One region of the Paenibacillus phoenicis genome, then DNA from elsewhere that is predicted to be linked to it. Evidence: predicted binding sites of a transcription regulator. Region 1 holds the regulator's gene; the other holds the start of a gene.
What was found. Region 1 encodes LexA, which represses DNA repair genes until DNA is damaged. Its sites were predicted from a motif close to CGAACATATGTTCG; they were not measured.
Positions count from the first base shown of each region.

Region 2: the regulator LexA is predicted to act here: its motif matches at 3,214-3,227, upstream of U9M73_RS03350 (YhjD family protein).

Region 1 covers NZ_JAYERP010000001.1:1,412,793-1,418,007, forward strand. Annotated here, with positions in the region: gene U9M73_RS06615 (FixH family protein) at 47-463, opposite strand; gene U9M73_RS06620 (HAD family hydrolase) at 529-1,326, opposite strand; gene U9M73_RS06625 (hypothetical protein) at 1,373-1,903, opposite strand; gene U9M73_RS06630 (DUF896 domain-containing protein) at 1,916-2,089, opposite strand; gene U9M73_RS06635 (LysM peptidoglycan-binding domain-containing protein) at 2,268-2,528, opposite strand; gene lexA (transcriptional repressor LexA) at 2,844-3,470, shown strand; gene U9M73_RS06645 (hypothetical protein) at 3,590-3,745, opposite strand; gene glnA (type I glutamate--ammonia ligase) at 3,911-5,215, opposite strand, start outside.
Region 2 covers NZ_JAYERP010000001.1:707,557-712,771, reverse strand. Annotated here, with positions in the region: gene U9M73_RS03370 (helix-turn-helix domain-containing protein) at 1-326, shown strand, start outside; gene U9M73_RS03365 (LacI family DNA-binding transcriptional regulator) at 413-1,381, opposite strand; gene U9M73_RS03360 (alpha/beta hydrolase) at 1,469-2,812, opposite strand; tRNA gene U9M73_RS03355 (tRNA-Leu) at 3,000-3,084, opposite strand; gene U9M73_RS03350 (YhjD family protein) at 3,247-3,678, shown strand; gene U9M73_RS03345 (hypothetical protein) at 3,700-3,915, opposite strand; gene U9M73_RS03340 (hypothetical protein) at 4,098-4,430, opposite strand; gene U9M73_RS03335 (xanthine phosphoribosyltransferase) at 4,533-5,105, opposite strand.

The sequences.
Region 1 (5,215 bases):
GAGAACAGCAGCTTCCTTACAGATGACCACCGATTCAGTTGTCAGCTTATTCCACCGTGAATTGCTTCGAAGGCATGGAGTGCTGATCGCGAGCCGTCACATGGGAAATCACTTCATAAGTCCCGGGCTCCTTGAATGTATGCTCCAGCACATAGGTTCCGTTACCGGCACTCTTCACTTTGACCTGATTGTGCTTCGCGTTATCGTCCGCCGTATTCCAAAATTCGAACATGACTTCCTTCGCATCGTCCACGTTCTCGCCGTGGTGGGTCACTTTGGCCGTAAACGTTACCGGTTCACCAGCTTTGGCTGCGGATGGCGTTACGTCAAGCTCGACTTGAATCGGCTCCAGTGACGTATCCACCGCTGAAGCAGACGGCGATTCACTGCGGCCGCATCCCGCGACAACAATGAACGCAAGCACGATGGCTACAAGCAGCCCGGTTTTTCCCTTGATTCGCATTCAGATTCCCTCCTTCCACCGCCTAAGAATGCCTCACTGCTTGTTTGCTTCAATCCAAACTCGCGTTATGCCAATTTCTCTAAAAGGCCATGGAGTTCGGACAAATGTTTGATCTCATAATCCGGTAGGATATCGCCGGTAAGCGCTTTGCCGTCCCGATTAATCCAAACGGCCGTCATCCCCACGCTAAGCGAACCTTTGATATCCGTCGTCAGCTTATCGCCGACCATGATCGCTTCATTCGATTGAATCCCTAACCGTTCCAGAGCATGCCGGAAAATGGACGGGTCCGGTTTCCCCTTGCCGAAATTTCCGGAGATCACAATCTCATCAAAATAAGGCGCCAGCTCAGGCACTCCGTCCAGCTTCTCCTGCTGCAATGCCGGACAGCCGTTCGTGAGCAATAGCAGCTTCACCTTGCCTTGCAATTCCTTCAGCACTTGAAAGGTCTCCTCATACACATGAGGCCGGGCACGCCGTTCGCGTCCAAACTGTTCCGCCAATTCGCCGGCCAGCTCCTCGTCATCAACGCCAAGCGCAAGCAGACCGCGCCGCCAGGATTCCTTGCGATAGGTTGGAGCTAACTGCTCCAGCTGACGGAATTCCGGTTGTTCTCCGGCAGAGAACGTCGCCCATAACCCCTCAAACGGATTGATTCCAATCATCGTCGTGAAAGGATACGTTTCGTAGGATTCATACAGCCCCCGCGCTTCCCGGCGTACGGCTTCTTCCAATTGCTCGGGGTTTAATCCATTAATCTTAGACGCAGCGCTTTCACACGTTGCAGCAAAGGCTTCTTTTACGCTCCGTTCATCCCAGAGCAGCGTGTCATCCAGGTCAAAACATACCGCCTTGATCGTCATTCGTCCCAACCCTCTCCATTCATATCGCAAGTGTATTGTAAAAGGATTATTCCTTCTCCAGCTTCACATGATGGGTGTCAGCATACAACTGCAGGCGCGCAGCCATCGCTTCCGTATCAAAACGGTTGCGGGTGCGGTAGAACACCCACTTCGGTTCCCGCGTCTTCGGTTCAATGACGATTTTGTTCCGGCTCACCTTGATCTTACTGATGTTACCGGCATCCAGCATCCGGTCGCGGTTAAACTTCGAAGTGTACAGCCAGCTCTTGTTCACGCGCAAATATGGCTTACGCAGGAAGATCACCAGGGCCAGTACGAAATACAAAAAGATCGTCGCCCAGAACAATACCGAGTTCACTTCCTCTGTATTACCGATCAACCCGACGATGGCATACAGCAGAGCTAACAGAACCAAGGCGGTAGGCAAAATGAAATTCCGCCCTTTAAATACGTCGCCTTCCCCATTTGCTCCAAGCGAAGTACGAGGGTTCCGCGTCCCTTGTCCGACATTGGGACCTTTGCCTTTCTTATACATTCTTCGTTGATTGCGTTCTACTTTTCGGTCAAACGACCCCATACCTGTTCCTCCCTATTTATCTACAATCTCGATTGACTCGAGCTGTTGCCGAAAATTTCTGCGAACGTTTTGCAGATACGTTTCCCGAAGCTGGGCTCTTTCCAAGATCTCATCTTGCGATAATCCTTCTTGTTTCGCTTTGCGAGCCAGCTCGTTAATCCGCTTAACCAAAGCATCAATATCCATAATTCCACCTGCTTCTTTATATACTATGCTTCCCATGATGTCTCACAGGGCATTAATTCTTACTTTGACATGAGAAAAAGAGCTTGTCAAGGCGCGGCAACCCCTGCCGGAATACCTTGGAACAAGCTCTGTTCGAATGAATCGGTAAACCTCTGATCATGATCTTTGTAAGCATCAATTATCTGCTCGGCAACATCAACGTATCCCCGGCTTGAATCTCGCTGCTGCTCAGCCCGTTCGTCCGGATCAGCTTCTGAACATAGACCCTTGTGTCCAGGCCCTGCGGCTTATGTGCCACGGCAATTTCCCATAACGTATCCCCTGGCATAACCACGACATATTCCGGCCGATTTGCTCCCTCAGAGCTATCCGAAGAAGCAGCAAAGGCTTGTACCATTCCAGTACATGTGATGCTGAAGATGATTAAAAGCAGGGCCATTTTGGACAATCTACTCTTAAGGAAGACGTTCATATGTAAACTTCTCTTCACAGGGCGACGAAAAGAAGGTTGTTCATAGATGCTTTGATAAGAACTATATCTCAACATTTCACCATCACTCCAAACAAGTGTTCTGTGTTAATGTAATCAATATAACACGAACACTTGTTTGATTCAATAGTTTTTTCGAACAGTTGTTCCTGTTTTTTTCGGAAATAGTTCTCGTCTCCCAAACTATTTAGAACTAATGTTTGTACGAACGGCAGTTCTATGTTATAATTTTTCCAAACGTTACTAAATGGGGTTGATCCGTAAATGTCTAAGGTATCGAGCCGGCAACAGGCCATTCTTGAGTTTATTCGCAACGAAGTACGCGCTAAGGGATATCCTCCTTCGGTCCGAGAGATCGGTGAAGCCGTCGGATTGGCTTCCAGTTCCACCGTTCACGGCCATTTGGACCGTCTGGAGAAGAAAGGCTTCATCCGCCGCGACCCGACGAAACCGCGCGCCATTGAATTGCTGGGTCAAGAGGAATCGGAGAATTACAATTTGTTTGCGCACAGCGTGACCCGCGTTCCTATTGTTGGGAAGGTCACCGCAGGCGTGCCGATCACAGCGACAGAGAATATTGAAGATTATTTTCCGCTGCCAGAGCACTATGCAGCTGATGGTGACATCTTTATGCTTTCCGTGGTTGGCGACAGCATGATCGAAGCTGGAATACATAACGGGGATTATGTGATTGTCCGCCAACAGCAGACGGCGAACAACGGTGATATCGTTGTGGCCATGACGGAGGATGACGAGGCAACGGTCAAGACGTTCTATAAAGAAAGTGACCATATTCGCCTGCAGCCGGAGAATTCGACGATGGAACCGCTTCGTTTGAAACATGTAACCATCTTGGGCAAGGTCATCGGCTTGTTCCGCGACCTGCACTAATCCGAACTCTTCCTTAATAGAAGGCGAAACGAAGATACGAAATCCGAGCAGGACGAAGCGATGGGGTGACATCGGCTTCGTCCTCGTTTACTTTTAGAGAACTTGATGACTTCCCCCTCCTATTCCCATTCGAGATTCAGGAAGCTCACGGGATGGTAGCCGTTTTTGTCTCGGCGACCGCGTGTGCCCCAGCCTAGCCCCGAACGCTCCGTGATCCACCATTGCTTTAACCGATAGCGCCGACGTTGGTATCTTTTTAATTCGGTTACTGTCATCTACATTAACCTCCTTATTTATACCTATAAGTTGTCCCAATTCAGGATAAATCATGGCATGGTTTCGAAATCCAAAAACTGTTATTCATTCATCATCCGTTTCAATAAAAAAAAGCCAGCACCCCGCTTGAATTGCCGGGTGCTGGCTTGGCTTGTTAACACCGATTAATACAACGTTATATATTGATCGCGTTCCCATTGATGAACTTGGGTCCGGAAGATATCCCATTCGATCTCTTTCAGTTCATAGAAGTGAGTCAGCGCATGATCTCCGAGCGCTTCGCTGATAATTTCGCTGCGGAGCAATTCGCCGAGCGCTTCTTTCAAGTCGGCTGGCAGACTTGGGATGCCTTCTTCCACCCGCTCTTCTTCAGACATCACATAGATGTTGCGGTCAACCGGATCAACCAGCGGCAGCTCTTTCTTAATTCCATCCAGTCCGGCTTTCAACATAACGGCCAGAGCCAAGTATGGGTTAGCAGCCGGGTCCGGGTTACGCACTTCGATCCGGGTGCTGAGACCGCGGGAAGCCGGAATCCGAATCATCGGACTGCGGTTACTCGAGGACCAAGCCACATAACAAGGGGCTTCATACCCAGGCACGAGACGTTTATAAGAGTTCACGGTCGGGTTCGTGATCGCGGCGAATGCGCGGGCATGCTTCAGAATGCCGGCCATATAATGACGTGCTTCTTTGCTCAAGCCCAACTCATCGTTTTCGTCATAAAATGCATTGACATTGCCTTTGAACAGCGATTGGTGACAGTGCATCCCGGAGCCATTCACGCCATACAGCGGCTTCGGCATAAACGTTGCATGCAGTCCATGCTGGCGGGCAATCGTCTTAACGACCAGCTTAAAGGTTTGGATTTGGTCTGCAGCTTTGATCGCATCAGCATATTTGAAGTCGATTTCATGCTGACCTGGTGCCACTTCGTGGTGAGAAGCTTCGATTTCAAAGCCCATTTCCTCCAGGGTCAATACGATTTCGCGGCGGCAGTTCTCGCCCAAATCCGTAGGAGCCAAGTCGAAGTATCCGCCTTGGTCATTCAACTCGGTTGTAGGGTTGCCTTTATCATCGGTTTTGAACAGGAAGAATTCCGGTTCCGGACCAACGTTCATTGCGGTGTAACCCATTTCCTCAGCTTCCTTGAGCGCACGTTTCAGAATCGCGCGTGGGTCGCCGGCAAACGGAGTTCCGTCAGGCATATATACATCGCAAATCAAACGTGCAACGCGATCCTCGGTCACCCAAGGGAAGATTACCCAAGTGTCCAGATCCGGGTAAAGATACATATCCGATTCCTCGATACGGACATACCCTTCAATGGAAGAACCGTCAAACATCATTTTGTTATCCAGCGCTTTTTCCAATTGGCTGACCGGGATTTCCACATTCTTGATCGTTCCCAGCAAATCCGTGAACTGCAAACGGATAAAACGTACGTTTTCTTCCTTAGCGATACGTAA
Region 2 (5,215 bases), 710 kb from region 1:
ATTTGATTCACCACGAGTACGACACGGATCTGACCTTGGAGGCTTGCGCCGCCCGTCTTCATTACAACGCGAACTACATCAGCAGCATTTTCCGGAAAGAAACGGGCTACTCCTTCAGCGAATACCTCACGATGTACCGCTTCAAGATGGCCAAAGAATGGCTGCGCAACACGGAAATGCCCGTCAAGGAGATCGCAGCCAAGCTGAGATACAACAACTCGCAGAACTTTATCCGTTCCTTCCGAAAGGTAGAGGGTATGACGCCGGGGCAGTATCGGGAAGCTGAGTCTGCGCATTCGCCGGGGAACATTCGGAAATCGATTTAAAGCCGCGTGTGCAGTGTTCGTTGGCTGGGGGCTTTTGCAGGATTATCCCGTATGATAGAGGGGCGTGCCCCTGAATGGAAACACACTCACTGCAGCGGGATCAAAACATACTCTTCATATCCCGCTTCGGTTTTGGAGCTCACTTTTTGGGAGGCCTTATCCTTTGATTCGATATAAAACTGCATGATCTCAAAAGCAACTTCAACCTGTCCCCGATTTCTTTCCGAAGTTAACTTGCGGACCGCGGGAGACAGCAGTTCAGGACATCCGCTCGTACAGAGGACGGTCAACTCAAGCTCCATTCCATGTGAGGCATTCGCAACGATCATGCCAACAAACTCATTTACCACGATCCCGCTGCCCCCTTGAAACCGCGCCAAAAAATCGGGCAGCTTGTCCACGTTATCGGCTGTCAGCACGAAAACCGCTTTCGGTTCGAGCTGAGCCGCATCCATGATCGTCTTCATCGTGTTCTCGTTCGTGAAGTCGTCCAGCACCAAAAAGCGCCGTTCGCTAGTGGCCGATCGCTCTCTCCATAAGGTGAACGCCTTCCGGTAATCAATCACAACTTTATGAAACAGCGGATCGTCTATAGGGGTGTCGAGCAGCACGATCGGCACCCCAAAGCTAAAGTGGATGGAGATGTCCCGGAATACTTCCTGCTTTACTCCGGCCAACAGCACCCCATCCACCTCCCGCTGCCGGATGATCTCTGGATTGGGTCGCTCAGCGTCCATCCCCAGCACGAGCAGGTGATAACCTGCCTGCTTGCAGAGCGCTTCCATCCGTTCGGCCAACCTGCCGTAATACAGCTGCTTCCATACCCCGTCCCGCTCGCCGCGGCTAAAGAGCAAGGCTACCATGCCGGATTTACCCCGGACAAGCGAACGTGCCGCAAGACTTGGGATATAATTCAGCTTATTCGCGGCTTCCAACACTCGGCAACGCGTTTCTTCCGTAATTTTCTGGTTGTCTACGTTATTTAAAATGTAGCTGACCGTCGCCACCGAAACCTTCGCTTCACGGGCGATGTCTTTCATCGTTGCTTTTTTCACATCTAACACCTCATCGATTCACTAGCACTCTGGTAGGATGACAGCATATCCCTGAAGGCAACTGCTACTGACTTGTCCCGCATAGAATCAGGAAGTTGAATCATCCTCCCATTCCTCCACATTGAAATGCAGACGAACCGGCTCGGAGGTGTCGAAGCGTCGACTCGTTTTTCTGCGCTCATGGCAACCAAAGCCCCGGGATACCTTCACATCAAACGCCAGATCTCTGGGCAGCAAAAAGCTTCCCTGGTAGAAACCGTCCCGAACTTTCGGGATTTCGAACCCCGCATGGATTTGAGCATCCGCCGGGGTAGACGGAGGAACGGTCACGCTGATTTCGACCTGCACGTGATCGGATAATTCCGGAATCACCTCTATGTTTGCCGTTCCTGTAAGGCCGCCGAATTGAACCGCTACGTCGGCCTTCCCTGAGGCTAGCGGAACAATCAAGCCGTTGGATCCCACCGTCAACACTTCCGGACAGTCCACCTTATATTCCGCCGTGAGTAAACTCATTTCGAAGCCCGTGTCATAGGTCACCTTCGGATACAGCCGAACCCGGTATCCTTCTAGCCCGACTTGCCTTCTCCCGGCCAGCCTCAGGCTGCAAGGGCGTCCAATCTCGCCAAACAGATACATCAGCGGACGATGCAACCGTCTTGCCCAATCGGCTTGGGAGTGGCCTGCCGTCTCGTCGAGCAAAAACATCAAATCCTCGCCCGGCGTAAAGCCGCTTTCGATCATTTCATCCACAAACGCCCGTACGTGACGAGGCATGATAAGCCCTTCCGCTCCTCCGATATCGACCCAAACACGCAACGACGGCGGTTTCACCGGGAAGGAATGGTATACTTTTTGTTCGATCAGCGGCTCCTGTTTGTTCGTACCGTCCCCTTGCTTATTCACCACCGCATGCACCAGAAATGGCGACAGGATCGCCACCTGCCCGAATACGTCCGGCCGGCGAAACGCGATATGATACGAGACAAGTCCCCCCGCGGACGAACCGATGATCGCCGTATGCTCCCGATCCGTCAAAGTACGAAACCTAGCATCGATCATCGGCTTCAGCTCCTCGATGAGAAACCTTTCGTACAACTCCCCCTTACAGGTCGTATGGAAAGCTTCCCGAACTCCCGGATGATTGTGAAAATACTCCGAGCCCCGTTGATCCGAAATGGACGAGACGGCTACGATAATCACTTCTTCCATCCGGCCTTCCCGGCTTAACCGCTCCGCCGTTTGATGCATTTCCCACGAATCTCCCTTCGCGTCGGACGCAAACATATGCTGTCCATCCTGCGCATAAAGCACCGGGTACCGACGATTCTTCGACTCCGCATAAGAAGGGGGCAAATAGACGTAAACCTCCCGCGAATTCCCCAAAAGCTTGGAGTGCACGTTGGCAAGTGTGACGATTTTCGCTCCCATTCCTAGTCACCCCTTCGATAGACAATTTCAACTTAAACGATTAAGCTCTATAACTTATACGTTTAAGTTTAAATCGATATTAGGCTAGCTTTTTCGATTTGTCAACGCGATTCCCCACAAAATGAAACAAAAAAAGCTCCTGATTCACCCTAAAGGCAAATCAAAAGCTCTTCTTCGTTAAAATCAATGCGGTCGAGAGGACTCGAACCTCCACGGGGGGTTAGCCCACACGGACCTGAACCGTGCGCGTCTGCCAATTCCGCCACGACCGCATAATCGGTATCGTACAAAATCATATTTTGCAGCGACAAGATAGATCATACCACGTCCAACCCAAAAAAGTCAATGCCCAACTTTCGGATAAGCCCCCTTGATTAAAAATAATCTATTGGGTTATGATAAGAACATAAGTTCGCATAAAGAGGTGTTGACCTATGGCCGTTCCCGGCATTAAGGAAGAGGAACTCGCGCTGATCAAGAGCGCGTTGCTGCTTGGTTTTTTGCAAAAAGTATTTCAAAGGGACGCCCGAATTCTCGAGCAAAGCGGGCTGCTGAAGAGCCCCGAAGCTTACGTTGAACTCATCCGCAACGGCGAGCGGCGAGCGGCGCTGGTTCTCTCGGAAATCCACGGCAATCTCCGCGAGCGGAACATCGCTATCGAACGCATTCACCAGGATGAGAACGGCATTCAGGCGGAATACCGTTGCCGGGGCTATCGCGGAAAGATGAGGATTTTGTGGGCCGGCCTGCAACAGGAGGTATCCTCCCGGATGCGCGCTTATTTGAACGGAACCGCCCAGGCGGCAGGTTCGTCCCGGAGAGAACGCATGGAAAAAGGGAACCTCAAGGCACATCTCCTTCCTTAAGTTCCCCTTTTCCCTCATATCTTAATCCACCGGCGAAATTCTAGGCTCTTTCGCAGGCTGATAAATGTAATTGCGGTCCAGCTTCACCACGTTGCGGTTCGGTTTGCGGATTAACACATGCGTGTCGTCCCAAGCTACGACGATTCCCCGCACGTCGTTTTCCGGAAGGCCGTCGCGTACGACGCGTATTTTTTCTCCGGACAGCCGGTATTGGTCCAATAATTCATCCGAGATCATCGGATACCCCACCTCCTGGGAATCATTATACAACAGTTGCAGGTCCCGTCCATCCTTCGCCTTAGGGAAATGCAAGAAAAAGCCCCGCCGGCGAACCAGCGGGACTTCGATCATTTTGAATGCTTTAAGCAGCCGGTGCAGCACCGGACAGTATCAGGTCGCTTTGGACCTTGCGCAGGGGATTATCGCGAAGCGTGCTCCCTGCTGTCATTCGTTTCAAACCAGAAATCAAGCACTTTGGCCGACATGACTCTTTGCTCCAAATACCCTACTTGTTGCGGGCTGAACTGTTCCTTCCAAGGCACATCGAGCTCTTGGCACAGCCCGGCTATCGTTAACAATTGCGACCATGCTACATAGCGTTTGTACCAGAAAAACTGGGGATGTTCAAGCATATAGGGATAAAGGTCATCAAACTCGGTATGTTTGCAATCCAGGGCACGTTCAAAAGTTACCTTCGCTTCGGACAATTTCGAAAGAAAAAACTCCGCGTCTACTGCCAATTCTTTCCCCATTCTTTTAGCCTCCTCTCCCTAGTAATCCTCATTATAGCGAAAAAACGGAGGCCTGCAAAGGATTAACCGTAATTTGGCTGCATTTTCTTCGCCCGTTTGTCCTCAGTCAGCGAACGTGATTTGTCCGCCCTCCAACGATGCGATGCGGGCCAGCGTCTCCAGACGGATCCCCTGCTCCCGAATCGCCTGGGCTCCGGGCTGGAAGCATTTCTCGATGACGATTCCCGCTCCAACCAGTTCCGCCCCGGATCTTTCAATAATTCGGATCAATCCCCGGGCTGCGTCGCCATTCGCGATAATATCGTCAATGAACAGCACCCGGTCGTTCTCCCCAAGAAAATCGCGTGACACCAGAATGTCCGTCACGATTCCTTTCGTAAACGAAGGGACACGCTCGCACAGCATGTCCGGCTCGGCCAGCAGCGTTTTCTTCCGCCGCGCAAATACAAGCGGGACGCCTAACTCATAAGCGGTCGCAAACGCCACCGCGATCCCCGACGACTCCACCGTAATGACGCGGGTAACCCCTTGGTCGCGAAACCGTCTGGCAAATTCCTTGCCCATCTCCATCGTCAGTTGCGGATCCACCTGATGGTTCAGCAGCCCGTCCAACTTCAGCACTTGGTCCGAGACGATGACCCCTTGCTCGACGATCTTTTGTTTTAACAATTCCATATCATTTCCTCCAAAGATCATGATCTATAGCTTCGTCCAACAAGTCAGATTTCGAGTTCATGCGGGAGCGGTGTGCGGCTGGGCGTAACGGAACGTACGGCCCTTATTTG